Regions from separate parts of the Paenibacillus physcomitrellae genome, predicted to be linked through region 4. Evidence: predicted binding sites of a transcription regulator. Region 4 holds the regulator's gene; each other region holds the start of a gene.
What was found. Region 4 encodes Rex, which represses fermentation and respiration genes when NADH is low (regulators of the CRP and FNR family bind a similar motif). Its sites were predicted from a motif close to TTGTGAAATATTTCACAA; they were not measured.
Positions count from the first base shown of each region.

Region 1: CBE73_RS02535 (DUF438 domain-containing protein) is a predicted target of Rex. The motif match lies at 6,183-6,200, and genes of this name have one in related genera.
Region 2: CBE73_RS04390 (polymer-forming cytoskeletal protein) is a predicted target of Rex. The motif match lies at 4,754-4,771, and genes of this name have one in related genera.
Region 3: CBE73_RS15735 (cytochrome ubiquinol oxidase subunit I) is a predicted target of Rex. The motif match lies at 2,315-2,332, and genes of this name have one in related genera.

Region 1 covers NZ_CP022584.1:559,140-566,772, forward strand. Annotated here, with positions in the region: gene CBE73_RS02495 (Ada metal-binding domain-containing protein) at 1-148, shown strand, start outside; gene CBE73_RS02500 (methylated-DNA--[protein]-cysteine S-methyltransferase) at 145-702, shown strand; gene CBE73_RS02505 (DNA-3-methyladenine glycosylase family protein) at 668-1,588, shown strand; gene CBE73_RS02510 (amino acid permease) at 1,585-2,952, opposite strand; gene CBE73_RS02515 (aldo/keto reductase family protein) at 3,267-4,205, shown strand; gene CBE73_RS02520 (NAD-dependent epimerase/dehydratase family protein) at 4,232-5,098, shown strand; gene CBE73_RS02525 (GNAT family N-acetyltransferase) at 5,255-5,710, shown strand; gene CBE73_RS02530 (cupin domain-containing protein) at 5,798-6,121, opposite strand; gene CBE73_RS02535 (DUF438 domain-containing protein) at 6,285-7,633, shown strand, end outside.
Region 2 covers NZ_CP022584.1:970,737-978,369, reverse strand. Annotated here, with positions in the region: gene CBE73_RS04420 (signal peptide protein) at 1-302, shown strand, start outside; gene CBE73_RS04415 (DUF350 domain-containing protein) at 299-691, shown strand; gene CBE73_RS04410 (potassium channel family protein) at 766-1,761, shown strand; gene CBE73_RS04405 (AraC family transcriptional regulator) at 1,884-2,723, shown strand; gene CBE73_RS04400 (multidrug efflux MFS transporter) at 2,831-4,039, shown strand; gene CBE73_RS04395 (isochorismatase family protein) at 4,063-4,659, shown strand; gene CBE73_RS04390 (polymer-forming cytoskeletal protein) at 4,833-5,381, shown strand; gene CBE73_RS22095 (hypothetical protein) at 5,632-5,817, opposite strand; gene CBE73_RS04385 (AraC family transcriptional regulator) at 5,835-6,722, shown strand; gene CBE73_RS04380 (alpha-amylase family protein) at 6,847-7,633, opposite strand, start outside.
Region 3 covers NZ_CP022584.1:3,491,114-3,498,746, forward strand. Annotated here, with positions in the region: gene ade (adenine deaminase) at 1-1,753, shown strand, start outside; gene CBE73_RS15735 (cytochrome ubiquinol oxidase subunit I) at 2,432-3,838, shown strand; gene cydB (cytochrome d ubiquinol oxidase subunit II) at 3,825-4,841, shown strand; gene cydD (thiol reductant ABC exporter subunit CydD) at 4,866-6,689, shown strand; gene cydC (thiol reductant ABC exporter subunit CydC) at 6,686-7,633, shown strand, end outside.
Region 4 covers NZ_CP022584.1:1,119,284-1,126,916, reverse strand. Annotated here, with positions in the region: gene dinG (ATP-dependent DNA helicase DinG) at 1-2,460, shown strand, start outside; gene CBE73_RS05105 (redox-sensing transcriptional repressor Rex) at 2,462-3,109, shown strand; gene CBE73_RS05100 (amidohydrolase) at 3,099-4,403, shown strand; gene CBE73_RS05095 (cell wall elongation regulator TseB-like domain-containing protein) at 4,457-4,942, shown strand; gene CBE73_RS05090 (asparaginase) at 5,247-6,407, shown strand; gene CBE73_RS05085 (hypothetical protein) at 6,735-7,268, shown strand; gene CBE73_RS05080 (AAA family ATPase) at 7,261-7,633, shown strand, end outside.

The DNA of each region.
Region 1 (7,633 bases), 560 kb from region 4:
CAGCGATGGCGCTGACACGATCTCTGCCGTCGCAAAAGCGGTCGGATACCGCAGCCACTCTCATTTTTCGAGCTGGTTCTCCCAGGAGACGGGGATGACGCCCAGCGAATATCGCGAGGTTTATAAGGAGAGGAGTCAGGGACGATGACTAGATCTGTAATTTATTGGACACAACTGGAGCCGGGCAACGCCGCTTCATGGACATTTCTTGCGACAGAGCAAGGAATATGCCGGGTTCTGTACCCGGGAGATTCTCCGGATCGTTGGATCAGCTGGCTCAAGCGGCTGGCTCCGGGAGCGCAGCTGAAGGAGAACCGGGAAGCTATAGACAGGTTTGGGATTTTTGAGCTGTGGAACGATTATTTTAACGGGAAAAGGGTCTCTTTCGACTCGGTGCCGCTAAATGAATTAGGTACGCCGTTTCAACAGGAGGTCTGGGCCCAATTACGGCAGATTCCTTACGGCACGGTCTGGACCTACCGGGAGCTTGCTGCAGCCATCGGCCGCCCTCAGGCAGTCCGTGCGGTGGGAACGGCCAACGGGGCCAATCCGCTGCCGATTCTGGTGCCGTGCCACCGGGTAATCGGCTCAAACCGTACCTTGGTCGGTTACCGCGGAGGTTTAGCGATTAAGGAGATGCTGCTGCATCTGGAAGGAGTGGAGTCCATTGATTCAAAGGGACACGCCCGTTTCCAATTTTGAGTTGAGAATTCCAACGCCTGAAGGTTTTGATTTTGCCCACTGTCTGGACTATTTGGGAAGGTCTTCAGAAGAGTGCCTTTATGAAATTCATGAGCAGACGGTTCGAAAGCTGCTTGTCATAAACGACCGGAGTGTATTGCTTCAGGTGGGCAGTCAAGGGGGCCGTCTTCTAAAGGCAGTGGTTCTGCACGGGGGGCCGCTTACAGCTGCCGAACAGCAGACCGTTGAAGCGTATATCCGGAATTGGTTTGATCTGGAGCGAGACTTGGGGCCATTCTATATCCTGGCCGAAGAGGATGTTATGCTGAATGGGATTGCGAAGTCGTTTTACGGGTTGCGGATGGTAGGGATACCAGATCTGTTTGAGGCGCTTTGCTGGGCTGTCCTTGGCCAGCAGATCAATTTATCCTTTGCGTATGCGCTTAAGAAAAATATAACTTACGCCTACGGCAATCCTTTGGATTGGAACGGCCGCCGTTATTATAGCTTCCCGTCTGCCAAGCAGCTGCTCGCGACTTCGCCGGAAGAATTGGGAGCGATGAAAGTATCTCGCGCCAAAAGCGCCGCCCTGCTGGAAATCGCCCAAAGGATGGAGAGCGGGGAGTTATCCCGGGATCAGCTGATCCGTTTGGGCGACTATGATCAAATGGGCGAGCATCTTCAGCGTATCAAAGGAATCGGCCCCTGGACGTCCCATTATGTGCGGATGCGATGTCTGGGAGATCCGGGGGCCTTTCCGATTGGCGACGCAGGGCTGCGCAACGCTGTTAAATTGGCGGCGGGGCTTGAGGAGAAGCCCTCCGAAGCTTTTCTCCAGCAGCTCTTTGAACCCTGGAAGGGATGGGAGGCTTACGTTACCTTTTATTTATGGCGTACCTTATATTAATTCTTTGTGTACAAGTTCTTTCTGCGGAATTTCACGACAGAGCTGATGATCAGAAAGATAAGGAAAGCCAAGCAAACGCCAATACTCAGCCGGTTCTGTTCATCAAACAGGAACAAGACCGCAATAACGCCCAGGCAGGCAACCGCTACATAGTTGATGTAAGGAGCACCCCATAATCTAAAGGTCGGCTTAACCGGATAATTCCTGCGCAGCTTCAGCTGAGCAAGGCAAAACGTCATCCAGACGAGCAGGACCACAAAACCAGGTACCGCCATCAGCACGCGAAAGAGCTGGTCTTGAGCGAACAAGCCCAGCAGTGACCCGGCGATCAGAAGCACTGAAACCAGCTTCAATGTCTGATAAGGAACCCCCCGTTTCGATACTTGCGCCAGTTTGGAAGGCGCCTCCCCGGCGGCGGCCATGGCGTGCAGCATTCTTGTAGCTCCGTAAACCCCGGAGTTGGCTGCGGAAAGCACAGCGGTTACCAGAATGAAATTCATGACGTGGGCTGAGCCTTTCAGGCCGGTATAGTTCAGTACCTGAACAAAAGGACTGCTGTTTCCGCCAAGCTCATTCCATGGAATTAAGGCGCAGATGACGAGAATCGGGAGCGTGTAGAACAAAATAACCCGCAGGATAAAGCTGCCGACAAGGCGCGGGAGAATTTTATGCGAATTCTCGGTTTCCGTCAGCGTCAGACCAATCAGTTCGGACCCTCCGTAAGAGAAAGTGACGACCAGCAGAGCGGAGAAAATCGCTGTCCAGCCGTTCGGAAGGAACCCACCGTTCTCCGTTAAACGGCTTAGACCAGGAGCCGCGGCATCACCCCCTCCATGGATAACGCCAAAGAGAACCAGCACGCCAAGGATCACGAACAGGACAATCATGGCGATTTTGATGCCGGCCAGCCAGAACTCCACCTCTCCAAAGCTGTTAACGCTCATCAGGTTAATGAGAATAATCAGCGCCGCACAAGCCAGGCTCAGTATCCACAATGGGACGGAAGGAAGCCAATACTGCAGAAAGCTGCCTGCCGCAATAATCTCGATTACACAAACCGCCAGCCACATAAAGCAATAAAGCCAGCCAAGAATAAACGAGGTTCGTTCTCCGAAAGCTTCCCGCACAAAATCTTTCATGTTTCTGCCCGGGTACACCGTCGCCATTTCGGTCATGGCTCCCATGACCACCAGCAGGAGAAGCCCTGCCAGGATATAGGTAATGACAACCCCTGGACCGGCCAGGCCGATCGTCTCGGCGCTTCCTTTAAAGATGCCTGTTCCAATTACCCCTCCCATGGCCATTAAGGTAATATGCCGCGGCTGCAATCTTTTCTGAAGTTTATTGCGGTCTTCTCTGCTCATAACGTCCTCCTGCCAAAACGATAAACTTTTATTTAGTATTTTCCAGTATACAATCTCTTTACTAAAAATAATATGACCTTATCAGGATAAGTTGGTTTGGCGAATTTAAAAAGCGGATATTTCACAAGCAGGCAGGCCACTATCATAATCACTAAGTATAGTAAAGTATAGTATCTATCTTCGATATAATTAAGTGAAGATCTTTTCCCTTCTTCAAAACCGGCCTTAACTTATTTAAAATGTAAGCGTAACAAAAGAAAGACTGCAGGTGAAAATCACTGAAGAGACAAACACTAAGACAGGAGGAATTTCGGATGAAATACAGAAGACTCGGTGGCAGCGGCCTTAAGGTCAGTGAAATCAGTTTGGGAAGCTGGCTTACATACGGAGGTTACGTGGAACGCGAAAATGCGGTGAATTCCATCAAAACCGCCTATGAGCTGGGCATCAATTTCTTTGATACAGCCAATGTATATGAAAGAGGGGCTGCGGAGGAACTGGTCGGGCAGACGCTCAAGGCATACCCGCGCGAATCCTACGTGCTGGCAACCAAAGCTTTCGGAAAAATGGGCGAAGGTCCCAATGACAAAGGTTTGTCCCGCAAGCACATTATTGAGCAGGCAAACGCCAGCCTGAAACGTTTAGGACATGATTACGTGGATATTTTTTACTGCCATCGTTATGACACGGAGACACCGCTTCATGAAACGCTTCGTGCGATTGACGATCTTGTCCGCCAAGGCAAGGTGCTGTATGTGGGTGTGAGCGAGTGGCAGGCTTCCCAAATGGCTGAAGCGCTGGCGCTTGCCGATCGTTATCTGCTGGACCGCATCGTCGTGAACCAGCCGATCTACAACATGTTTAACCGATATATTGAACAAGAAGTTATTCCGCTCGGCGAACGTTCCGGTATTGGACAAGTGGTCTTTTCGCCGCTGGCACAGGGCCTGCTGACAGGCAAATATACCTCGGTTTCAGATCTCCCGCAGGACAGCCGCGCGGCCAAGCTGGAAGGCATGCGCAAGGGAATCACCGAGGAGAAGATCAACAAAGTGCGTGAGCTTGAACATGTGGCGGGTGAGCTGGGCATCAGCGTCAGCACGCTTGCGTTGGCCTGGATTCTGCGCCAGCCGAACGTAGCCAGTGCTTTAATCGGAGCAAGCCGTCCGGAGCAGGTGACAGAAAACGCCAAAGCTTCAGGTATCGAGCTAAGCGAAGAGGTTCTGAACCGGATTGAGGAAATTTTGAAGTAGGTTCATTATAGGGAGGGGTTAGAACTGTGGCGAAGGCGAAGGTAATTATTACGGGCGGAAGCGGCATGCTGGGCCGCTGGGTCGTCAAACATTTTGTTGAACAAGGCTACGAGGTGCTGAATGTAGACACGCGCCGTCCCGAAGAAGAAATTTGTCCCACTTTGATCGTCGATCTGGAGAATCTGGGTGAGACCTACAGTGCTTTGGCCGGAGCCGACGCGGTTGTTCATCTGGCCGCTATTCCGGCAGCACATATCCGGACACCGGAGGTCACTTTCCGCAACAATGTGATGTCCACGTACAATGTTCTGGAAGCAGCAGCCGGTCTTGGAATCCGCAAAGCGGTTATCGCTTCCAGCGAGTCTTCGTATGGGATTGTGTTTGCTGTTAACCCGCCGTCTCCACGGTATGTACCGGTTGATGAAGCTCATCCGCAGCTGCCGGAAGACAGCTACGGGTTGTCCAAGGTTGTGAACGAGAAAACAGCGGAGATGTTTCATCGGCGGACCGGCATGCAGGTCGTATCGCTGCGCCTTGGCAACGTCATTCCTCCGGAATGGTATGCACGATTCCCTTCCTTTATTGATAAGCCTGAGGAACGGGATCGGATTCTTTGGAGCTACATTGATACACGCGACGCCGCCGTTGCCTGCAGGCTGGCAATTGAAACGGATGGCCTTGGCGCCGTTGCCTTAAACATTGCGTCGGATGATTCCAGCATGAATGTTCGCAGCCGCGAGCTGATATCTGCCCGTTATCCCGGCGTAACCGATATTCGGGCACCGCTTGAGGGTTATGAAACCCTGCTCAGCAATGAACAAGCGAAAAAGCTGCTTGGCTGGCAGCCGACGCACAAGTGGCGCGAAGAGGTTGGGATACAGAGATCGGTATAAAGAAAAGGTAGAATAGAGAAAAGGTAAAATTGAGAAAAGGTAGAATACCATCGGGTTCTTTGATGTGAACGGCGCCCGGCTATCCGTCTTAGACATTGTCCATTTCACTTCGAACCTCTATACTAGGAGCAATACATAGTGAGGGGCTGAGTTGTCTTGGAGATTACAAAGGATGATTTGACCGGCGCGGCCGTCATTGCGCTGCTGGAGGAGCATTTACAGGATATGTTTGCTACTTCTCCGCCGGAAAGCGTACATGCGCTTGATCTTGAAGGCTTGAGAAAGCCGGAAATGACCTTCTGGACAGCTTGGGAGGGGAACGAACTGCTCGGCTGCGGGGCGTTAAAGGAATTGGATGCCGGGCATGGTGAAATCAAGTCGATGAGGACTTCTTCCGGCCACAAGCGCAAGGGCGTAGCGGAAGCGATGCTGAACCACATTCTTCAGGCGGCCCGCGAAAGAGGCTACAAACGGCTCAGTCTGGAGACCGGTTCCATGGCTTTTTTTGAACCGGCGCGCAAGCTATATGAGAAGCTGGGATTTGGTTACTGCGAACCGTTCGCCCATTATACTGACGATCCGAACAGCGCATTTATGACCAAGGAAATTTAATTTAGAGTGTTGCAAGCCGAATAAGAGTGAGGGAGCATACCTGACGTAAGCCAGGATGCTCCTTTTTTGTCTTTCTGGCCCGCTTAACTAGGACTGAATTAATGTCACGTATAACACGGATTTCGAATGTTCTCCACTCCGGTAAGAGAATTCCTCTTCTCCCGATACCCGAATGGCCTGTCCATGAGCGATCTCGACGCCTTGCCCGTCTGCGTATACCGTCCCAGCTCCTTCCAGCAGCGTGGCGTAAAGACAAGCTCCCGGATGTTTATGAACGGGCAGCTGCTGCCCCGGGTCGAAAGTCAGTACAAACACCACACGTCCCGGTTCTTGAAACAGGATCTTTTTGGTGAACGGGCTGTTTGGGTAGGGATGAGGATGGGGCCCGGCCGAAAAATGTTGGATATCCATAGGTTTTACACTCCTTTGCTTATTCCTGTACTTATATCGTACGTTCCTGCCGCACTTCAAATTGTGATTATGATCACAAAGTTGGCAGTTTGGCGATGGTAATTTGGAAGCAAGCCAAGCCAACCTTTTTAGACAAGGGTTGGAAATCAGGAGGGGAACGTCCATGAGCGAGTTGATTAACAACCGGGAACATTACAAAGAAGCCAATGCCGAACGGCTGGCCGCCCTAAAAGAGATCATCAAAGAATTGCATAACGGAACCAGTGTGGAAGAGGTTCAAGACCGTTTTCACCAAGCTGCAGGGGACATTTCGGTCGCTGAAATTTCAGCCTTGGAACAGTCTCTGATGGAGGAAGAGGGCATCCCGGTAGAAGAGGTGCAGCGGCTGTGCAGCGTTCATGCGGCCGTATTTAAAGGTTCTATTCAGGAAATCCATAGATCCGCTAAACCGGAGGAACAGCCGGGTCACCCTGTCCATGTGTTCAAGATGGAAAATCAGGAAATCGACCGGCTTGTCCGCTTTACGATTTCACTGCATGCCGGGCGGTTCCGGGAAGACGATAACGAGCAAAACCGCCTCAAGCTGCTCGCTGACCTCGGACTGCTTTACGATGTGGATAAGCATTACAGCCGTAAAGAGAATCTGCTGTTTCCTTTTCTTGAGAAGTACGGCATTCATGGACCAACCAAAGTGATGTGGGGAGTAGATGACGGAATTCGTCTGGGCATCAAGGAGCTGAAAGCCAAGCTGACAGACTATAACGGAGATCGTGAAGGCTTGCTTGGGCTGCTGGACCGGGTGATGAACGAAGTGAACGACATGATCTTTAAGGAGGAACATATTTTACTGCCGATGGCCCTTGAGAAATTAACGGAAGATGAGTGGGTTCAAATCGCTGCCGAAACCGAAGAAATCGGGTACTGCCTTATTTCACCGGAGCAGCGGTGGATTCCGGAACGTGCCCCGGAACCCTTTGAGGCAGGGGAGCAGGAACAACCAGGGGCAGCGTCTGAAAAGTCTCCGGAAGAACAGCTGGAAGAACGTTCGAGAGAACATTCGTCTGGACACTCGGTGGAACACGCGACAGAACGCTTGGAAAAAAGCTCGGATGCAGGGGCCATTTCCCAAGGCCTGATACGCATGGCTACAGGGGTGCTGTCCTTAACCCAGCTTGAGACGATGCTTAACCATTTGCCGGTGGATTTAACCTTTATTGACGATCAGGACGTTGTCCGTTATTTCTCGCACGGCAAGGAACGTATCTTTGCCCGGACCAAAGCGGTCATTGGCCGTACCGTACAGAACTGTCATCCGCCTCAAAGCGTGCATATTGTGAACAAACTGCTGGAAGACTTCAAATCCGGTGCCAAAGATGTGGAGGATTTCTGGATTCCGTTCAAGGATAAATTTGTATACATTCGTTATTTCGCCGTTAGAGATGAAGCGGGCAAATATCTGGGAACGCTCGAATTCACCCAAAATATCCACCCGATCCGGGAGTTGGAAGGACA
Region 2 (7,633 bases), 150 kb from region 4:
CCTGGAGCTCGCTCAAAACCTATAAAGACGAAGCTTCCGCGAACAAGGATCTGGAGCAGCTGAAGGTGTCTGTCACAACGGACGTCAAGCTGGTCGGGGTATACAAAACGTCTTATCAGGGCAAGACGCGGAATTTTGCCGTCATCGAGCTGCCTTCGGGCAACCGGGTGAAGCAGCCGATTGACGATGCGAGATATACTAAGATGGAGAAGGAGAAGAATGTCTCCGTCAATCTGGAGGAAGTACATGATTTTGCCGATTATGATCTGGCATATGCGAAATTTCGGGGGTGGGCTAATTGACGATTGTCGTTAATATTGTGGTAAGTGTTATAGTCATGATTATTCTGCAGCTGCTGGGTATGTTTATTTTCAGCCTGATCACGCCATTTAAAGACATGGATGAGCTTAGAAAAGGCAACACAGCGGTTGCGCTGGCCTTTGGCGGCAAATTTCTGGGCACGGCCATTATCCTCGGTATTTCCGCTTATACGAATACCTCTATTTGGCACATGATGTTATGGTTTGCCGTCGGATATGTCTGCCTGGTGGCTTCTTATTGGATCTTTGAACTGGTTACGCCTGGCCTTAAAATTTCCGATCATCTAAAGCAGGGGAACATTGCGGTAGGAGCACTGCTGTGCATGGTCTTCATCGGTACGGCTTTTGCGGTAAGCAGCCTGATTATTTAAATCACCCGGAAGCTCTGCGCTAGGGATGATATAGTGAGGGAAGGTGTAGTTGGTTGCTTTTCTTGCTTAAGGTTATGACAAAAATGGGCCAGCTCCGCAAAACCTCCATCGTACTGGTGGTACTCGGTTTTGTGGTGCTGAGCGCCACCATTGCGTTTGTGCTGGAGCCTGATACTTTCACGAACTGGTTTAACGCGCTTTATTGGGTGCTGACTACGATGGCCACGGTCGGATATGGCGATTATTTCGCCAAGACGCCTGCGGGGAAGGTGTTTACCATCTTCCTCTACGTGTTCGGGATCGGACTGCTCAGCTTGGTGATCGGCAAGGTCATCGATTCGATTGCAAGCCTTCAGCGGCAGAGAGGGGCGGGGACATTGACCTTCCGCGGAGACAATCATATTATCATCATTAATTGGAGCAAAAAGGCGCGGGCGGCAGTGGAAGAAATTCTCGCCTACTCTCCCGATGCCCATATCGTCATCATTGACGAATCCAGCCGCCACCCGCTGGAGTATCTTCATCAGGTGCATTTTGTGAGCGGCGATCCGGCTTCGGATGAGGTGCTGGAGAAAGCGAATATCAGGGCGTGCCGGGCGGCCATTATTTTCGCCGATTCCAGGATTGAAGAGACGTCGCTGATTGACGGGAAATCGCTTCTGATCGTCTCCAGTATTGAACGATTGGCCAGTCATGTACATACAACGGTGGAGATTACCCAGGAGAAGAACATCCAGAACTTCAAGCATGCCCAGGTGAACGAATTTGTGCTGTCCCACGATGCGATCTCCAGGCTGGCGGTCCGCTCGGCCCTGCAGGAGAGCAATCCGGACATTATCCAGCAGCTGCTGAGCCGCAGCTATGGCAGCGATATTTACGAGGTTCCGGTCCAGTCCGGCTGGAGAACCTACGGTGACGCATTTACGGCGCTGCTGCAGCAGGGGGCGACGCTGCTGGCTGACCGGAGCGATCTGGGCATCAACCGCAAGTTAGATGAACCGATTCCGGCGGAAGCCAAGCTGTATATGGTGTCGGACGGGGAAACGTATCGCAGGATTACGGGAAAATAAGGTAGCCGATCGGCGGCAGGCCGGCAGGCAGCAACAAGCTAAAGACGTTAGGCAGCTTTAATCAGCTGGCTGACGTCTTTTATTTACGGGCAAAGCAAAATGGCCGCGAGAGGATAGAATCGATGAATATCAATAACCTGTATTTTCATATTCATTATTGCAATTTCCGGCAGTCGGAGAAAGATCAGCTGAAATCGGTGAAGATCAGCCGGACCTTGGCGCATCACGAGCTGGTGTTGATCAGCGAAGCTAAAGGTTTTTTTATCGTGGATAAGAAGGAATACGAACTCAAGGACGGGATGCTGCTGTATATCGCCCCTAATGTGGCCCATACGCTTGAAACCGGCCCTGACAGCCCTGTACGGTTAATGACCGTTCATTTCAGTTTTACAAGGGTGAACTTCAGCGAAGAAGGCTGGGAGCTTCAGGAGGAGAGCCGGGTTTTACCGTTTCAGCCGGTGCAGCAGATTAAGGACTTTTATCAGATCGAGGATGCGTTCAAGAAGCTTTGCGAAAGCTGGTACGGCAAACTGCCCGGTTACGAGTTCACGTCACGGACGCTGCTTCAGCAGCTGTTCATCACCCTTTATCAGGGGATCAAAAAAGATCAGCTGAACCAGCAAAATTATTCGGCTTCATTAAAGGTGGAGAAAATCATCGCCTACATGCATGAGCATTTAACCGGCAAAATAACGCTCGCCGAGCTGTCTGAACTGGTTCAGCTGTCGCCAGCTTATTTGTCCAGAACGTTTAAGGAAATGACCGGTTATTCGCTGATCGAGTTCTTTAACAAGCTGAAGATGGACAAAGCCAAGGAGATGCTAATCGAGGGCAGTCCCAAGATCAAAGAGGTGGCGGGAGCACTGGGTTATAGCGACGAATTCTATTTCAGCAGGCTGTTCAAGAAAAGCGAGGGGCTCAGTCCTTCGGAATTTTACAGCAAAAATGTCCATGGAGTTTAAAATTTTGCATGGTTTAAGGCCTTTCTTATTGCTAGAATGAGGACGTGATTGTACAGTGCGATCAAGCGGCCGCTAACATCGTAACTAGCAGAAGGAAGGCCTTAGGTATGCCTGTTTGGAAAAGAAATTTGTTTATATGCTGGTTCGGCATGTTCGTCACCGGAATAGGGATGAGCCAGATTGCACCGATTCTGCCGCTCTATATTAAACAGCTGGGCGTGCAGGATTCGAGCGCCATTACCCAATTTACGGGTTTGGCTTTCGGAATTACTTTTATTGTTTCGGCGATTTTTTCCCCGATTTGGGGCATTGCCGCTGATAAATTCGGACGCAAACCGATGCTGCTCCGTGCGAGCCTGGGGATGGCCATCGTCGTTGGCTGCATGGGATTTGCACATAACGTATACGAATTGATTGGACTTCGTTTGCTGCAGGGCATCATTACGGGATACAGCACGGCGTGTACTACGCTGATTGCAACTCAAACGGATAAAGAACACTCCGGCTGGGCGCTCGGCACGCTCTCTACTGCCAATATTTCCGGTTCTTTATTGGGACCGACCATAGGCGGGTTTATTGCGGAGCATTTTGGTCTGCAAAATTCATTCTTCGTTACGGGCGGATTAATGCTGGTCGCCTTTGTTACCACCTTGTTATTTGTACAGGAATCTTTTACAAGACAGCATAAACATGCTCCGCGGATGAAAGAGGTCTGGGGCAGCGTACCTCAAAAAGAATTGACGATAACGCTGTTCATCACCGGTTTCGTATTAACGATTGCGATGTATTCGATCGAACCGATCCTAACCGTATACGTCACCCAGCTGTCCGGAAATGCGACACATGCGGCTTTAATTGCTGGTATTACGTTCTCGGCGTCTGGACTTGCGAATATTATAGCGGCGCCCCGGCTTGGGAAGCTGTCTGACCGGACAGGAGCCCATAAAATCATCCTGGTATCACTGATCGTATCGGGAATTATCTTCATCCCCCAAGCCTTTGTCAGCAATCCGTGGGAACTGGCGGGTCTGCGGTTCATGCTTGGGCTTGCCGCAGCTGGTCTGAGCCCTTCTGTAAATACGCTGCTTAAAAAAATCACGCCGGACACCCTGACCGGCCGGGTCTTCGGCTTCAACCAGGCGGCAACGTATTTAGGCGCCTTTGCCGGTTCGGTATTCGGCGGCCAGGTAGCCGGCTGGTTCGGCTTCCGGTCGGTCTTTTTCATCACCAGTGCGCTATTATTATTAAATGCCTTATGGGTTTATCTGAAAGTATTTCAAAAGCTGAATAAGAACCGCCAGGCCAATCATGGCTAATCATGCTAGAGGGAGAGAATAACTTGACTCAATCCAATATTAATTCTAATCAACAGCTGGACCCGCAAACAACGGCGCTGGTCGTGATCGATCTGCAGAAAGGTGTAGCCATCCCGGGCCGTCAGACAGCGCCTTATCCGGTGGATCAATTAGTCGAACAGACAACGAAGATGGCGGAGGCTTTTTCCGAGAAAGGCGCTTTTGTCGTGCTCGTAAGAGTCACCAGCCTGGACGGCAAAGACATGCTTCATCCGGCAACTGATCATGAGCCGCATTCCATGCAGCTGCCTGAAGGCTGGGATGAAATTGTGCCTGAACTGGCTGACATTCCAAATGCCCATGTTGTGTCCAAACGGCAGTGGGGCGCTTTCTATGGCACTGATCTGGATCTTCAGCTGCGCCGCCGCGGTATTAGGACGATTGTGCTGTGCGGACTTTCCACTTCCATCGGCGTAGACACGACCGCGAGAGAGGCGTTCCAGCATGGGTATGATCAGATTTTTGTCGAGGATGCCATGACGGCCACAGCTCAAGAGGAGCATGATTACGTGGTCAAAACGGTTTTCCCGAGATTAGGCAAAATCCGGACGGCAGAACAAGTAATAGCCGCGCTTGGCTAATCGGATAGCCAATCATTTCGTTCCAAGACAATCGTAGTATCGCAAAAAGAAAGTGTTCACGGGCAGCAAGCCTGTGAGCATTTTTTTATATTGGTTGTGAAATTAATCACTTACTTGTTATGCCCGTTCTATTTATAATTCTCTCAGATACAACATTAAGGGGGAATTGAACAATGAAAGTAATTAAAGGTTTGGTAGTTATGGGAATTGCGGCCGCAGTGCTGGCGGGATGCGGTTCAAACAACAACAATGCGGCAAACACTCCGGCAAGCACGGCAGCAGAGCAAACGGACGCTGTCACCACCGCTTCCATCGTCAATCAGGCCGATCCGTTTATTTCCGCAGTGAGTGATAAAGGTAACTGGATTGTAGCGATTCTGAATGACCTTACCGTAGATAAGGAAGTGACGGTATCCGGCGAATTCCATGATAAAGGCGCTGCTGAGAATGCCATTTACCGCAAATTGGCGCTTTATTCCCAGGATGAGAATCATAACATTACGGCTTCTTATACGCTGACTGTACCAAAAATGACTGTGCAAAGCGAAAACTTCAAAATTCAGGGCGGTACGTTGAAAGGTGATGTCTATGTAGAAGCTAACGGTTTCTCACTGGACAAAACGGCAACCATTGACGGAAACCTCTACTTCAAGAGCGCAGATCTGCAAAGCACAGCCGTGATTGACGGTAAAGTGACCGGTGCAACTGAAGTGAAAGAATAAAGACGCAAGAATACAAGGGAGAGAATAGGAAGCTCAAACTGGAAAGCTTCACTACCAGTCGTAAACCGGCAGACTAGCCTGTGGACCAACCGCTTTAAACAGCGGTTTTGGTTTACGGGCTATTTTTGTTCTAGCCGATGTTTATCGGATTTTTATAGGAGATTAGCAGGTCAGCGGGTTAGCAGGTCAGCAGGTCAGCCGTTTTCATCACTGTTAGTCCGGCTGCTTTTTATGTTATATTCCAGTTAACTTAATCTGCTGCATAATCGGTTTCTTCACTGGTTTCTTCGCTGCATTCTCCACTGGTTTCGCCGTGGTTGCTTCGCGTATCCTCGCGGCTTCTCATCGGTTCCTCGATGTTTCCCTCGAAGGTCCTCCGCGATTTTGGTGCACCAACTGTCGGATGCGCGTTCACCTTGTTTGTTAAGCTGTTCATGAGGAAAGGAGGGCGAAATGAATACTTTGGAGCCTATGAATCAGGCCATGGTTTATATCGAAGAGAATCTGGCCGGGGAGATCGATTATAAGGAAATAGCGAGGCTGGCCTTATGTTCGGAGTATCACTTTAAACGTATGTTTTCCTTCCTGTCCGGGATTCCCTTGTCGGAATATATCCGGCGCAGAAGATTAACCCTGGCGGCTGTTGATTTGCAGCACACTGCAAACAAAATCATTGATATTGCTCTGACTTATGGTTATAACTCCCCGGATGCCTTCACGAAAGCCTTTCAGAATTTCCATGGGGTAACGCCTTCGGATGCCAGGGCCAAAGGTAAAGATCAGCCGCTGAAATCCTTTCCCCGAATGACGTTTCAATTAACGATTAAGGGAGGAAAAGAAATGAACTACCGTATCGTAGAACAAGAGGCTTTCCGAATCGCCGGTCTGAAGAAAAGGGTACGGATCCAATTCGAGGGCGTCAATCCGGAGATAGCTTCCATGTGGGAGAGTCTGGATGAAGCTAAAATCAAACGTCTCAAAGAGCTGTCGGGCAGAGAACCGTATGGGCTGATCAGCGCTTCTACGAATTTTTCAGAGGGCCGGATGGAGGAGCAGGGCGAATTGGACCATTTCATTGGGGCAGCCACAACGAAAGCTTGTCCGGAGGATATGGACTGCCTTGAAGTTAACGCCGGAACATGGGCCGTCTTTACGGCGGTGGGTCCATTCCCTCAAGCGCTGCAGGAGGTATGGGGCCAAATTTATGCCGAGTGGTTTCCGTCCTCGGGCTACGAAGCAGCGGAAGGGCCGGAAATACTGTGGAACGAAAGCAGCGATGTTTCGTCGCCGCATTTTAAGAGTGAGATTTGGATGCCTGTCAGACGTACGGTCAGAGATTAGCTGAAACGAAAGTCTTGCAAGCCTAGACACTTAGTTGATTAAAAGAGCCATCCGCCGAAGCGGATGGTTTTTAAATTTCCGGCTGACCGATATCGACCGTTATGACGGACAAGCCGGACTCCCTTTAAAACTGAAGCACGACCATTTGATGGCAGGACCAGGCCGGAATCGAACAGGTAACAATGCCTCTATTCTGCCGGAAAGGAAGAGAAGTACCTTGTGGGGCCAAATAAACTTGTTTTACTTCCTCAGTTACAGCAGCGGACAATCTGGTATCGGCCAGAACAGGCAGATCTTCGATCACCTCTACGTTTTGTCCCCTTCTTACAGGTGGACCGTATAACAAGTGAGCGACCCAGCGGTTGTCGGCGTTCTGCTGCTGCAGGGTAACGATGCCTTGGGCGGGGAGGTTGACCTCTATCGTTTTACCACCTGAACCGCCTGAATCATCTGAATCACCTGAACCTTCTAGTTTATCTGATCTATCTGAACCATCCGGACCATCTGATCCAGCGGGTGCGGCAGTTGCAGATGCCAGCAGGCGGTCCAGCGCGTACTTCACCATTTCCTTAACCGGAAGGCTTCCTTTCAGGGCATAATCCTCGAAGAGGTTCCAGGTGATATAAATACCGTTCGGTCCTTCGGTCATGCCGGGACCAGCTTCCTTCAGATTAGAGGGAGTATGCTGATGAGAAGAGAACGTGAACAGGTCCCGATTGAAATAAGGATTTTCCCTTTGAGCCAGTTGGACTCCGTTAGGAGCAAGAGTCACGTCCTGGCCTTCCGTGTACACGACGAACGACGAACCGCGCAGGGAAGGAAGTTCAAACTCAGGGCGCATATAGCTGGGTTTGAAGCTGGAGTTATCCTGCCATACGGCGCCAAGCTCGAGCTCAAACCGGCTTCCATCC
Region 3 (7,633 bases), 2.4 Mb from region 4:
GCTTGCGAAGGTGGCCATGGGCCGGGACAAGGCGGATCTGGTCGTGCAAAACGGCACGCTGGTCAACGTTTATTCCGGCGAACTGCTGGAGCATACCGATATTGCCATTGCTGACGGAAGAGTGGCCTTCGTTGGCCAAGCCGATCATACCATTGGACCGAATACCAAGGTTATGGACGCGGAAGGGCGTTTTCTGGTTCCGGGTCTGATTGACGGTCATATGCATGTGGAAAGCACGATGATGACGGTGACGGAATTCGCCAAGGCGGCGCTGGTCAAAGGCACAACGGCCGTATTTATGGACCCTCACGAGATCGCCAATGTCTTCGGGGATGAAGGTGTGGCCTGGATGCATGAAGAGGGGCAGGGAGTTCCGCTGAAGGTATTTACTACGTATCCTTCGTGCGTGCCGGCAGCGGAAGGTCTGGAGGATGGCGGGGCCGCTTTGGAGGTCAAGGACATTGAAGGCGGTTTAACCTGGGAAGGCGTTGCAGGTCTGGGCGAGGTCATGAATTTCCCTGGTGTCGTTTATGATGATCCGAAGATGAAGGGCGAAATTGAAGCGACCATCCGGGCCGGGAAAACGGTCACCGGACATTTTCCAAGTGATGATCAGCAAATGCTGCAGGCCTATATCGCTTCGGGGGTGACGTCCGATCACGAAACTGTTACCCGGGAGCAGGGGCTTGCCCGGATTCGACTGGGCATGAATCTGATGATTCGCGAAGGCTCCGCCTGGCAGGATGTGAAGGAAGTCATTAAAGTCGTTACCGAGGATCACGCGCCAACGGGCAATATAACGCTGGTGACGGATGATGCCTATCCGCAGACTTTGGTGGAGAAAGGCCATATGAATCACGTGGTGCGCCGTGCGATTGAGGAAGGTGTAGAACCGGTTACAGCGATTCAGATGGCTACGATCAATACGGCGAGATACTTTGGTATGGAACGGGATTTAGGGGCTATCGCTCCGGGAAAACGTGCCGACATCCTGCTTATCGGCGATTTGCGGCAGATGGTTCCGGCAGCTGTGATTGCAGACGGAGAAGTTGTCGCGGAGCAGGGGCGTATCGTAGTTCCTTTTCCGGCCTACGTTTATCCGGAGAAAGCCCGGCAGTCGGTGAAGCTGGCCCGTGCGCTTACACCGGAGGATTTCCGGCTGCGCAGCAAACGGACGCCTGCTGATGGAACGACCCGGGTAAATGTCATTCAGGTTATCGAGAACAGCGCCCGCACGGCTGGACGGACGGCCGAACTGGCTGTGAAAGACGGATATATTCAGCCGAATCCGGACCAGGACGTGGTGCTGCTTGCCTGTATAGAGCGCCATGAAGGAAGCGGGCAAATCTCACTTGCTTTTGCAAGCGGCTTTCAGTTAAAGGCCGGGGCGGTGGCTTCCACCGTCGCGCACGACAGCCATAATCTGCTCGTTATGGGCGTTAATGAAGCAGATATGGCTTTCGCAGCAGCCAAGCTGGCGGAATGCGGCGGCGGCATGATTGCCGTGAAGGACGGCAAAGTGCTGGGCCTGGTCGAAATGCCGGTAGCCGGGCTGATGTCCGACAAACCGCTGGACCAGGTGGTGGAAGAGGTTCGCGGGCTCGAGGCGGGCTGGAAGGAGCTTGGCTGCACGATCCATGCTCCATTCATGACGTTCTCTCTGATCGCGCTGCCGGTCATCCCGGATCTGCGCATTTCCAACCGCGGACTGGTGGATGTGACGACATTCCAGCTTACGGATGTGGAGCTGTAGACTATCTTTTGATGAGGTAAGTGGGCTGGCTGGTGCGGACTTCAGCAGCAAAACAAAACCGCCGTTCTTTCCCTGGGGAAAGGCGGCGGTTATTTTTATTTTAAATAGGAAAGGAATTAAAATTGATGTGCAAGGTTATGGGTAAAGGGAAAGCTTAAATCTAAATGGTTATTGTAAGGTTCCAGACTTGAACTTAATGCGTTTGTTGTTCGAGCTGATCTTCTTCTTTGAAAATCTTTGCGCAGAAAATGCCAATGACTATAAAGCTGACAGCCACCAACGCAGACATAAGAACCATCATGTCGAATCTTCACTCCTTCTTTTTCTTCTTCCTGATCTGTACGAGTATTATGATACCTGAATCCCGGAAAGGACGCATAGCCCGTTCGGGCTATAAAATGACTTCAAAATTGAACGTTGTGAGGCAGATCACATAACAAGTCTGTCAATGAGCTTTGAGGCAAAAAGACTTCGAAATCGCCTATGGTTTTGCCTGATTTGTGTGCAATTTCGACGAAAGTTGTGATTATGGTCACAAATTTTATAAATTTCCGTTTTCTATTGTGATGTTTATCACAATACCCCCTTTGAAGAACTGCCATGATAAGAACAGTGAGTTTTCCAAGCAAGAGAGGCAGTTTGCCTCCCATTCTTATCGTTCAAAGGAGAGTATGATCCATGGATCCGTTAGTGCTTGCACGCATCCAGTTTGCTGCGACGACCATCTTCCACTTCTTCTTCGTGCCGATGTCGATCGGGTTGGTATTTATGATCGCGGTCATGGAGACGATGTACGTCGTCAAAGGCAAAGAAGTGTACAAAACAATGGCAAAGTTCTGGGGCAAGCTGTTCCTCATCAACTTTGCGGTCGGGGTCGTTACAGGCATCCTGCAGGAGTTCCAGTTCGGCATGAACTGGTCCGATTATTCCCGGTTCGTCGGAGACGTCTTTGGCGCGCCGCTTGCGATTGAAGCGCTCGCCGCCTTTTTCCTCGAGTCAACCTTTATGGGGCTCTGGATCTTCGGTTGGGAGCGTTTGTCCAAGAAAGTCCATCTGCTGTGTATTTGGCTGGTTTCTTTCGGTACCACGCTGTCTGCGCTGTGGATTCTGGCGGCGAACTCGTTTATGCAGCATCCGGTAGGGTTCGAAATCAACAACGGTCGCGCGGAGATGAACGACTTTTTCGCCCTGATCGCCAATGGGCAGCTGTGGGTGGAATTTCCGCATACCGTCCTCGGTGCGCTGGCCACCGGCTCTTTCCTGATCTGCGGCATCAGCGCGTACAAAATGCTTAAGAAGAAAGACTATGCTTTCTTTAAGAACTCTTTTAAAATCGCGGTCATCGTAGCTTTATCGTCTTCTTTCCTGACCGCCATCTTCGGTCACCAGCAGGCTCAGTACCTGGTAGAGACCCAGCCGATGAAAATGGCCGCATCCGAAGGCCTCTGGGGCAAAAGCGGCGACCCTGCTCCATGGACGGTCGTTGCGGCGATTGATCCGAAGACCAAAGAAAATAAATACGAAATTAAAATTCCTTACCTGCTCAGCTTCCTTTCCTACAGCAAACTGAACGGGGAAGTCAAAGGCATGAACGAGCTGCAGGCCGAGTATACGCAAAAATACGGCGAAGGCAATTACATCCCGCCGGTGCGCACGACCTTCTGGAGCTTCCGCATCATGGTGGCAGCAGGTTCGCTCATGATTTTGTTTGCTGCTTACGGCTTGTACCTGTGGATGCGCAAAAAAATGGACCGCCCGAACAAAGGTTACCTGCGTTTGATGCTGTTTGGCATTTCGCTGCCTTATATCGCGAATACTTCAGGCTGGATCATGACGGAATTCGGCCGCCAGCCTTGGACGGTATTCGGGCTGATGACCACCGCCGACTCCGTGTCGCCTAACGTGACCGCAGGCCAGCTGCTGTTCTCGATTATCGCCTTCTGCGCAATTTATACCGTGCTGGCCGTCGTGATGGTGTTCCTTTGGGTGAAAGTGATCAAACAAGGTCCATACGCCAAAGACCATTCCGACGACGAACATTCCACAGATCCGTTCGGCAAGGAGGGGTATCATGCTGTCTCTTAATGAGCTTTGGTTTATTTTGGTGGCGGTGCTGTTCATCGGCTTCTTTTTCCTCGAGGGCTTTGATTTCGGGGTTGGCATGGCTACAGGCATTCTTGCCAAAAACGATACGGAACGCCGCGTGTTAATCAACGCGATCGGCCCGTTCTGGGACGGCAATGAAGTGTGGCTGCTGACGGCGGGCGGCGCCATATTCGCCGCTTTCCCGAACTGGTACGCCACGATGTTCAGCGGCTACTATACACCTCTAGTTGTGCTTCTGCTGGCGCTGATCGCCAGAGGGGTCGCTTTCGAATTCCGGGGCAAGGTGCAGGACGACCGCTGGAAAAAAACGTGGGACGTCTGCATTTTCATCGGCAGCCTGCTGCCTCCATTCCTGCTGGGCGTCGTCTTCGCCGGCTTTATGAAAGGCCTGCCGATCGACGGGCAAATGGAGATGAGAGCCGGACTGTTCGACATGGTGAACTGGTATACGCTGGTGGGCGGCATTACCGTTACGGTGCTTTGTTTTGTGCACGGCCTTCTGTTCACGGTACTCCGCACGGAGGGAGATATTCAGAACAGAGCGCGCAAGCTGGCTAAACAGATGCTGTATCCGCTGGCGGCCCTGCTGGCCCTGACCGGCATCGCCACTTATTTGGCTACGGATATCTTTGAAGCTCATGGCGCCGTATTAAGCGTGTTGGCTTTGCTGGGACTGGCCGCTTTCCTGCTGGCCGGTTATTTCCTGAGCCGGAAACGGGACGGCTGGGCTTTCGGCATGACCGGCGCGGTCATTGCTTTGGCGATTGTCGGCGTATTTGCCGGGCTGTTCCCGAACGTGATGATCAGCTCGATCGATACGGCTTTCAACCTGACGATTCATAATGCGGCCTCGGGCCATTATTCGCTGAAGGTCATGACGATCGTCGCCGTGTCGCTGCTGCCGTTCGTGCTCGGTTATCAGATCTGGAGTTATTTCGTCTTCCACAAACGGGTGCACGAGAAATCGCATCTGGAATATTAATCATTGAGACAGGAATGAACGGACATGGACAAAAACTTGCTGAAGTTAAAAGGAATTCGGACGGTTATGGCGTTCATGGCCGCGCTGACGTTCATTCATACTCTTGCCGTTATTGTGCAGGCCAAGTGGCTGGCGGATGCCGTCACCGGCCTGTTTAACGGCGAATCCCTGCAGGAACAATACGGCAGCCTCGTATTGTTCCTGCTTGGTTTTACGGTCCGGCAGCTGACGAACCTGCTGCAGCAGCGGCTGGCCTACCGTTTTGCCGAACGAACCGGGAGCGCGCTGCGCAAGGCGTTTGTAGGCAAGCTGTTTGCGCTGGGTCCCCGTTTTGCCGCCCGGGAGGGCACAGGCAAGCTGGTCACCCTGGTGCTGGACGGCATTTCCAAATATAAAACCTATCTGGAGCTGTTCCTGCCGCGCATGCTGGCCACGGGAATGACACCTGTCCTGGTTTTGTTGTTCGTGTTTACACAGGATGTCATGTCGGGCCTAATTTTGATTATTACGATGCCGATTCTGATCGTCTTTATGATTCTGGTGGGGCTGGCAGCACGCCGGCAGACGGAGCGGCAGATCGGCACGTACCGCGTATTGTCCAACCACTTTGTGGATTCGCTGCGCGGGCTGGAGACGCTGAAATATTTAGGCCGGAGCAAAGGCCATGTCCGCTCCATCGAGAAAGTCAGCGACTCCTACCGCTCAGCTACGATGAGAACGCTGCGGGTAGCTTTTATGTCCTCGTTTGCCCTGGATTTCTTCACGATGCTGTCAGTGGCGTCGGTGGCGGTGAGCCTGGGGCTCCGTCTGATTGACGGGCGCCTTACCCTGCTGCCAGCGCTGACGGTTCTGATCCTCGCGCCGGAATATTTTCTGCCGGTGCGTATGGTCGGCGCAGATTTTCATGCGACGATGGACGGCAAAGAAGCGGGTGAAACGATCCGCGCGATTATTGCCGGAACCGACGACCCCGAGACCGCCGGTTCGCATAGGACTATGAAGGCTGGCCAAACCGGCGCGCCTTTGGCAGCTCAGCCCGGAAATGCCGTTGAACCGATGCCCGACCGGAACATGAAGAACCAAACCCCGGGACAGATTCTTTGGACCCCCTCAAGCGTTTTAAAAATGTCCGGCCTCACCGTAAGCCACGGGGAAGGCGACAAGGACTCCCTTGCCGGCATCACCGCTACCTTGCCGGGAACGGGCCGAATCGGCATTATCGGGGAGAGCGGCGCAGGCAAGTCCACCTTGATCGACGTAATCGGCGGTTTCCTGAAACCAAACGCCGGGACTTTTAGGCTTGACGGGATGGAGCTGGACAACTTGGCCGTGCCCGACTGGCGGAGTCTGATAACGTACATCCCGCAGCGGCCATTTCTGTTCAGCGGAACGCTCGCTGAGAACATCGCTTTTTACGCGCCGGACGCTTCGGAAGCGGACATCCGGGGGGCGGTTCAAGCGGCCGGGCTGGAAGAGCTGCTTCATAGCCTGCCGCAAGGATTGGCAACGCTGGTCGGCGGAGGAGGGCGTCCGCTGAGCGGAGGGCAGGAGCAGCGCGTTGCGCTGGCGCGGTCTTTTTTGTGCAGCCGTCCCGTGATGCTGCTGGACGAACCGACAGCTCACCTCGATATCGAAACTGAATATGAGCTGAAAGAAATGATGCTGCCCATGTTTGCAGGCAAGCTGGTGCTGCTGGCGACCCATCGCCTGCATTGGATGCGGGAGATGGACCAGATCCTGGTGCTGGAGCAGGGCAGGCTGGCGGAAATGGGTACCCATGAAGAGCTGATGGCCCGCAAGGGCGTTTATTACGGACTGGTAAATGCGGAAAGGGAGGCATTGGCATGAACGGGGAAACGTGGTTTAAACCTTTTTTTCGCGCCTATTTCTGGCGGTTTGCGCTGATCGTGCTGCTCGGCATCCTGACGCTGGCGTCGGCAGCCATGCTGATGTTCACCTCCGGCTTTCTGATTTCGAAGTCCGCGCTCAGACCGGAAAACATCCTGCTCGTTTATGTTCCGATCGTCGGCGTCCGCACCTTCGGGATTGCTCGGGCAGTGATTCATTACGTCGAGCGGCTGACCGGCCATGACGCTGTGCTGCGCATTTTGTCGAAAATGCGGGTCAAGCTGTATAAGCTGCTAGAACCTCAAGCTTTATTTATTCGTTCTCGTCAAAAAACGGGGGACATCCTTGGCGTATTGGCGGAGGATATCGAAAATTTGCAGAACGTGTACATCCGGACGATTTTTCCGGCGGCAGCTGCCGTGGTCATGTACGTTTTGGCCGTTGTTTTTGCCGGCCGCTTCAGTCTCGGCTTCGCAGCGCTGGCCGCGATTTATCTGTTGGTTCTGATCGCTGTGCTGCCTTATATCTCCTACCGGCTGACCCGGGCGAAACACAAACAGCTAAAGGAACAGCGCAGCGGGCTTTACCAGAAGCTGACCGACGCGGTGATGGGCATCGGCGATTGGGTCATCAGCGGACGTGCCGCCGCTTTTGCGGACAGCTATGAAGAAGCCGAGACCCGCGTGACCCGGATCGAACGTTCTTTGCGCAGCTGGGCCCGGCTGCGGACGTTGATCGGCCAGCTCGCAGTCGGCCTGGCCGTAGTGATTACGCTGTATTGGTCCGGGCAGGAATACGCCAACGGCCGCATTGACGTTACGTTGATCGCTGCGTTTGTGCTGGTTATTTTTCCGCTGATGGATGCCTTTCTGCCAATCTCCGAAGCCGTGGAGCGGATTCCGCAATACCAGGATGCGGTGGCAAGATTAAACCGGATCACAGGG
Region 4 (7,633 bases):
CGGCCGCATCAAGCGGACAGCGATGCTGTGGCCACGGCTCTGATTTTTCTGAAGTGTCTGGATGAGCTTGCGGAGCTGCCGCTGATTACGATTCAGCGTCTGGCTGATTTGTTTGCTGCTGAAGACAGCGATTTAGGCTGGTTCTTTGATGCTTTGCTAACGGAAAGGGAAAGCCAGGCCGAACAGACGGATGACGCCGGTTTTGTGTATTACCGCCAGTTCGCCATGCGCAATGAAGACTGGATGGATATTTTACCTGCAAGACATGACGCCGATGAGAATCCGCTTGCCAAGGTCAGCTTTGACCAATTTCTGGACCAGGTTCAGGGGAATTTGAAAGAGAAGCTGCCGTTCTATGAAGAACGGGAAGCGCAGAAGATCATGCTCAGCCAGGTCGAGCAGGCTTTTGACGAAGACAAACATCTTCTGGTGGAAGCCGGCACAGGTACCGGCAAATCTTTGGGTTATTTGCTCCCGGCCATTTATTCCTCGGTTAAAACGGGGGAGAAGGTCATGGTGAGCACGCATACCATCAACCTGCAGGAGCAGCTAAGGGAACGGGACATTCCTCTGCTGACCGAAGCTGTTCCTTTTCCGTTTCGTGCGGCGGTATTTAAGGGAAGACAACATTATTTGTGTCTGCGCAAATTTGAGCACAAGCTCAGCCGGCGCGATTTTGTAAGTCCGAAAGAAGACAGCATTACGGCGGCACAGATGATAATCTGGCTCAGCCAGACTGAAACCGGTGACGATGAGGAGCTGAATCTGGGCCGCGGGGGCGATTTCTGGGAAACTGTTGCCAGTGAATCAGACTCCTGTTTGGGCCGCTCGTGCCCATGGTTCCGTAAATGCTTCTATCACCGGGCCAAGCATGAAGCGAGTGTAGCAGACGTTGTGATCACCAATCACTCCAAGCTGTTCACCGACATTCAGGCGGGTCATCAGCTGCTGCCTTCTTATGAACGGCTGGTGATCGACGAGGCTCATCATTTGGAGGACGTTGCCGGCAAACATCTGGGCCTGCACATGAAATATTTCTCCATCATTCATACCTTAACCCGGCTGTTTAAAGACAGCCGTACCGGACAGCTGGCGAATCTTCGGCTGCAGCTCGGTGCTTCCGGTGCCGAGAAAGCCTCCGGCTGGATGGAAACGATCGATTCGATTTATCCGGCTTTGCTCGAAATCAAGGAGAGCTGGGATAAGCTGAGTGAGCTGCTGTTCGGCTTGATGACCGAACGCAGCGATGCAGCGCCTGGAGAACCGGGACAATTCGTCAAACGGCTCCTTCCGGCCAAACGGCCGGAACAGTGGGAGACCTTTGGCCTGCTGGAGAACCAGATTCACGTGACTATCAGTGAAGTGCTGAGAAAGGGAGACCGGCTGGTTGCCGAAATCAAGGAAGAGCAGGATGACTACGGCGTTGACGGGTTGTTGACCGATATCAGCGGCTTGTTCAAGGATCTTGGCAGCGAACGTGACTCGCTGCGCTTCTTCATGAAGCTGGACAACGAGGAAACGGTGTACTGGCTTGAAGGAAACGGTCATTACCGCAGCAAATCCTTGCAGCTTTATGCCGTTCCGATTGATGTAAGCGAACAGCTGAAGAATTACTTCTTTGACAAGAAAAAAAGCGTAGTCATGACCTCGGCCACCTTGACGGTCGACAAGAGCTTCCAATATATGATCGATCAGCTCGGCCTCCAGGCAGCAAGTGAAGAGGAGCGTCTGTTGACGGCTATTCTTCCGTCACCGTTCAATTACAGAGAGCAGGCGCTGCTGGTAATTCCGAGGGATTTCCCAAGTGTGAAGGGCAGCGTCGGAGATGCGCATTTCGTCAATACGCTCGTGGATTCCTTAGCAGAATCAGCTGTGGCAACGAACGGAAGGATGCTGGTGCTGTTCACCTCGTACCGGATGCTGAAGCAGGTATACGAGCCGCTTAAAGAGCAATTATCGGCTCATAATATAACGGTCATCGGGCAGGGCATGGACAGCGGCAGCCGGACTAAGCTAACCCGGCGTTTCCAAAGCAAAGACGCTTCAGTCCTGCTGGGTACAAGCAGCTTCTGGGAAGGCGTGGACATTCCGGGAGATGCGCTGACAAGCCTGGCGATTGTCCGGCTTCCGTTTCAGCCGCCTAACCATCCGCTGGTGGAGGCCAAAAGCGAACGGCTGCAGCAGCAGAAGAAAAATCCGTTCACCAAGCTTTCCGTCCCGCAGGCGGTTATCCGTTTCAAGCAGGGCTTTGGCCGGCTGGTGCGTTCTTCTAGAGATAAAGGCATTGTCATCGTATACGATACTCGTATTCTGGATTCTTATTACGGCAAATATTTCTTGTATTCTCTACCTGGACCCAAAATGGAGCATATGCCACTAAGCCAGATGGTTCCGCGGATTACGGAGTGGCTGGAACCTATGGAAAACGACGCCGAAACAGGCGCAGCAAAGGGTGAATAAGATGAAATCGGAAAAAATTTCGGATGCCGTCGTTCGGCGCATGCCGGTTTATCTGCGGTATCTAAACGAACTGCAGAACCGGGATGTCATGACGGTATCCTCTCAGGAACTTGGACAAAATCTCGATTTAAACCCCGCTCAAATCCGCAAGGATCTGGCTTACTTCGGCGATTTTGGCCGTAAAGGCATCGGCTATGATGTGGCTTATTTAATCGAGAAGATCCGCCAGATTCTCAATCTGGATCAGGAAATCAGCGTAGCGCTGGTGGGTGCCGGTAATCTTGGCCAGGCACTCTCCAATTACAACATGTATTTGAAAGACAACATGAAGATTGTCGCTGTATTTGACATCGCTGAAGCCAAAATCGGAAGCCAGATCAATTATCTGACCGTCCAGCCGATCACAGAGCTGCCTGAAACCGTCAGAAATTTAGGCATACGCATCGGGATTATTACGGTTCCTCATTGGGAGGCCCAGCGGGTGGCGGATCAGCTGGTGGAGGCAGGTATTCAGGCCATCCTCAACTTTGCTCCGGTGATTTTGAAGGTTCCGGCGGAAGTACGGGTACATGCTGCAGACTTTACAACTGATTTGTTAAGTTTGGCTTATTATTTGGATCAAGGAAAGGAAAGTTCAAATGAGTCGTAAATGGTTGATTAAAAACGGGACTTTCGCGGTCATGAACCCCGAGAAACCGGTTATTAACGGATATATGCTGGTTGAGAATGACCGAATCTTGTATATAGGCGAAACCCTGCCAGAGGGAGCAGAGGGCGAAGGCGTAGAAAGCTTTGACGGCTCCGGTTTGTTGTTCCTTCCGGGTCTAGTCAATACGCATGGACATGCAGCTATGTCGCTGCTCCGGGGTTATGGCGATGATCTGGCGCTTCAGGTCTGGCTGCAGGAGAAGATGTGGCCAATGGAAGCCAAGTTTACCAGCGAAGATGTATACCATGGAACGGCGCTTTCCGTGCTGGAAATGCTGAAGGGCGGAACCACAACCTTCCTCGATATGTACGACCATATGGATCAGGTCGGTAAAGTCGCTCAAGAGAGCGGTATCCGGGCTGTGCTGACCCGCGGGGTTATCGGTCTTTGTCCGCCGGAAGTACAGACAGCCAAGCTTCAGGATGCGGTCAGCTTCGCCAAACAATGGCATGGAGCAGCAGACGGAAGAATCACAGCGATGATGTCTCCTCACGCTCCTTACACCTGTCCGCCGGATTATATTGAGAAGATCGTTCAGGCTGCACATGATCTGGATCTCCCGCTGCATACCCATATGTCCGAGACGCGGGCCGAGGTGGAGCAAAATGTCCGGGATTACGGCGTTCGTCCGGTAGAGCATTTGCTTAAAGTGGGCTTGTTCTCCCGTCCGTCGCTGGTAGCTCATGCGGTTCATTTGACCGATGAAGAGATTGCCATCCTTGCCGAGCATCATGTGGGTGTTTCTCATAACCCGGGAAGCAACCTGAAGCTCGCCAGCGGCGTTGCACGGGTAGTAGATTTGCTGAAGGCCGGGGTTACGGTTTCACTTGGTACGGACGGCCCGGCAAGTAACAACAATCTGGATATGCTGGAAGAAATTCGTCTGGCCGCTTTGATTCATAAAGGGGTTTCGGGGGATCCAACAGCAGTTCCTGCTTTAGAAGCTTTGAAAATGGGTACAGAATACGGTGCAAAATCCCTGTTCCTTCCGGAGGTAGGACGGCTGGAAGCCGGCATGAAAGCCGACTTCATTGCTTTGAATGTAGAGCAGGCTCATTTCCTTCCGAAAACGGATTATATTTCGCATACCGTATACTCTGCAGGGGCTAAAGATGTGGAGCATGTATGGGTTGACGGGCGGCAAGTGGTGAAACACGGTGAATGCCTCACTTTGGATGAAGAGCGTATTCGCTTTGAAGCACAGAAGGCATTTGAAGGTCTCCTTGCCCGCTAAAGAATCGGCTTGCTTGAGGGGAAGCGGAGCAGGGAGAGGAGTGTAGAAGGGGTTTGAGAACAAAAACAAAATGGATTCTGATTTCAATTCTGGTGGCTGCGGCGGTTCTCTTTGGTCTATACCGATATTATGTGTATGTCATGCAGGATACATGGACACAAGAAGATGCGGCTATCCTGCGGGCCAAGCAGGAGGCAGGTCTCGTCAAAACGATTGGCGTCACCAAGTCGGTATGGGACGATGTATGCTGGGTAGTCGAAGGTAATGATGCCTCCGGAGAACATATTATGGTCTGGCTGCAGGATGGCCAGCCGCCACATACGGAGCAGGTAACCAGCGCCTCCACCAAAAAAGCGATCAAGTCCAAAATCAAAGCGCTGATGCCCGATGCGGAGATCAAACGGCTTGTCCCGGGTATATATAACGGTCAATACGTTTGGCAGCTTTACTATAAAGAACAAGATCATTATTACTACCGGTTCTTTAGTTTTACAAACGGTGAAGCTTTGACTGAAGAATTTACACTGCCGAACCGCTAATCAACGTTATTCTGACAATTTGGAGAATTCAACAGGTCGTATTGATTTGATTTCCGGCAAACTCCTTTCAAGTGCCCATCGGGCGGAGGGAGTTTGCCGGTTTTTTTATGACGAGTGAAAATCAAGATATTTTCTTGTGTTACCGCAATAAAGCGAAAAAAGGAAAGAATTAAGCGCTTTCCTGCTGGTTTATCGCAATTGTCATATTATGTAACGCTGGAATATAATCCTCACAAGTTAACGGGCTATATGTTATATAACATAACATATAGTTAACAAAATTTATTGGGTGGAGGATGATTTGATGAAGAGGGGAAAGGTAAAAGCTCTAAAGGTACTGCTCGCGACGGGTTTAGCTGTGTCATTTTTTCTGCCCCACTTGTATTTATCACCTGTTTCTGCGGCCGCTGACTCGACTGCCACTACTTCTGCAATTGGTGTAGTTAAGAAACTGCCCAAAGTAGAAGTTATCGCGACAGGAGGAACGATGGCCGGTAAATCGACGGATGAAACAAGCTTCGATACATACAGAGCAGGTTCGCTGCCTATTGAAGACTTGGTGAAGTCCCTGCCGAACAAAGACCAGATTGCCGAGGTCAGTACCTATCAATTCGGTAACTCCGGTTCCAGTGCTTATTCCATGGAACAGCTGTATGATTTGTCCCTGAAAGTCGATGAGGCGCTTAAAACTCAAGATGGCGTTGTGGTGACCAGTGGAACGGATACGATGGAAGAAATTGCTTATTTCCTGGATCTGACCGTCCAAAGTCCCAAACCGGTAGTTGTCACTGGTTCCATGAGACCTTGGACAGTTATAGGCACTGATGCTCCGGCTAATCTTTATAACGCAATCAAGCTGGCTGCCAGCGGCAAAACAAAGTATTTTGGGACAGTTGTAATGCTGAATGACGAATTCCATGCCGCCCGTGAAGTAACCAAAACAAATTCCTACCGGACTGATACTTTCGTAACTCCGGAAATCGGAGCGCTTGGTTATATAGATGAGAAGAATATTCGGGTGTACCGAGCTCCCTTCCGGGCGCTTAAACCGGCCAGCGATTGGGCGACTCCGTTTAATTTAAACAAAATTTCAAAAAAGGATATCGCTAAAGTGGAAATTGCTTATTCGTATCAGGATGCGGGCCCAGGGGCCATCAGCGGGTTTGTGGCTGCCGGCGCCAAAGGCATTGTAACTGCAGGCACTGGAGCTGGCGGCATTTCCAAAGCCATGAGTGAAGAACGTGCCGAGGCAATCAAAAAGGGCGTTATCTTCGTTATGACAACTCGCACCGGATCGGGCAGCAATTATTCAAACGGGGACGGCGTTATCGCCGGGGATAATTTAAACGCGGCTCATGCAAGGATTCTGCTGCTGCTCTGCCTGTCTTACTCCAAGGACTTTGATACGGTAAAAAATTGGTTCACGACTATCGGATATGGTCAGATTGAGTTGCCGTCTAAATAAGGAGTAGAACCTAAAACATGAAACGGCCTTGGTCCTCCATTCATGGAGACCAAGGCCGTTTCTTTTCGATTGTAGCCGCTGCCCACGCGTAAAAAGAAAGGAGCAGCCGAATAAATAGCTTTCGATGATAATAATGGCAGCTCTATCTTTTTATACATGAATATCCTTGAAAATTTAGTGAAATTCAAAATTTAATCATAAAATGATATAGATTATGTGATATACTAGAGTCTGTATTTGAGGTATGCGAATTAATACGCGTCAAATGATTGCGTATTTGATAGGTTATATGTATAAAATTTTAGAATGAGCAGAGGAGGATTTTATTTGAAACTACGTGTTTTCCCGATTGTTGCTACTGTAGCTGTTTCGGCCCTCCTGTTGTTTGGCGGATGGTATGGCTACCGTCAGATAGCCCTTCAGACTCCGCTTCAGAAAATGGTAACCCAATATAATGGCGTTAACAGCGCCCAATTGGATATTAACCATAATACGGTCACTTTGAAACTTGACCTTAAGCCTCAAACGGATTTAAGAGATTTGGTTCAGCATATCAAGGATAAGGGCGGTTCCCTTATTAACGGCAAAGAACTTAAATTGGAAGTCGAGGATCATTCGAGCGCTGCCTTGAACAAATGGTGGTCGGAAGCCTTGTTCCCGATTGCGGAAGCTATGGAGAACAAGAAATATACTGAAATTACGAGTGCTCTGGACAAGCTTAAAGCCAAGCAGCCTGGACTGAAGGCAACTGCTGAAATGGACGATACAAATGTTTATATATCGCTGACTGATGGACAAGCCAGCAAGTTTATTATATTGCCGCGCAAATCCGAAGAGATAGGAGTGTGGAACAATGCCTAGATGGAGCAAAGAGATTTTGATCGGGTTTGTTCCGGTGCTGCTTATTTTTCTCGGTTATATCGGAGTTAATATTGTGCCCATTATCGTAGCCGTTGTTATGCTCGGGGCATTTTATGCAATGACGGTGATGCGGGGAGGACTGGCCGTTGGTGCTTCTCAGGAACGGAAAAGAAAGAAGGCCGGTCCGGCCAAGCTGACCTTTGAAGAAATCGGCGGGCAGGACAGCGCGAAGCAGGAGCTGCGCGAGGCGCTTGATTTTATGGTTCGTTATGATGAAATTCAAAAGTTCGGCATCCGTCCGATCAAAGGGATTCTGCTGACGGGCCCCCCGGGAACCGGTAAGACGCTTATGGCTAAAGCTGCCG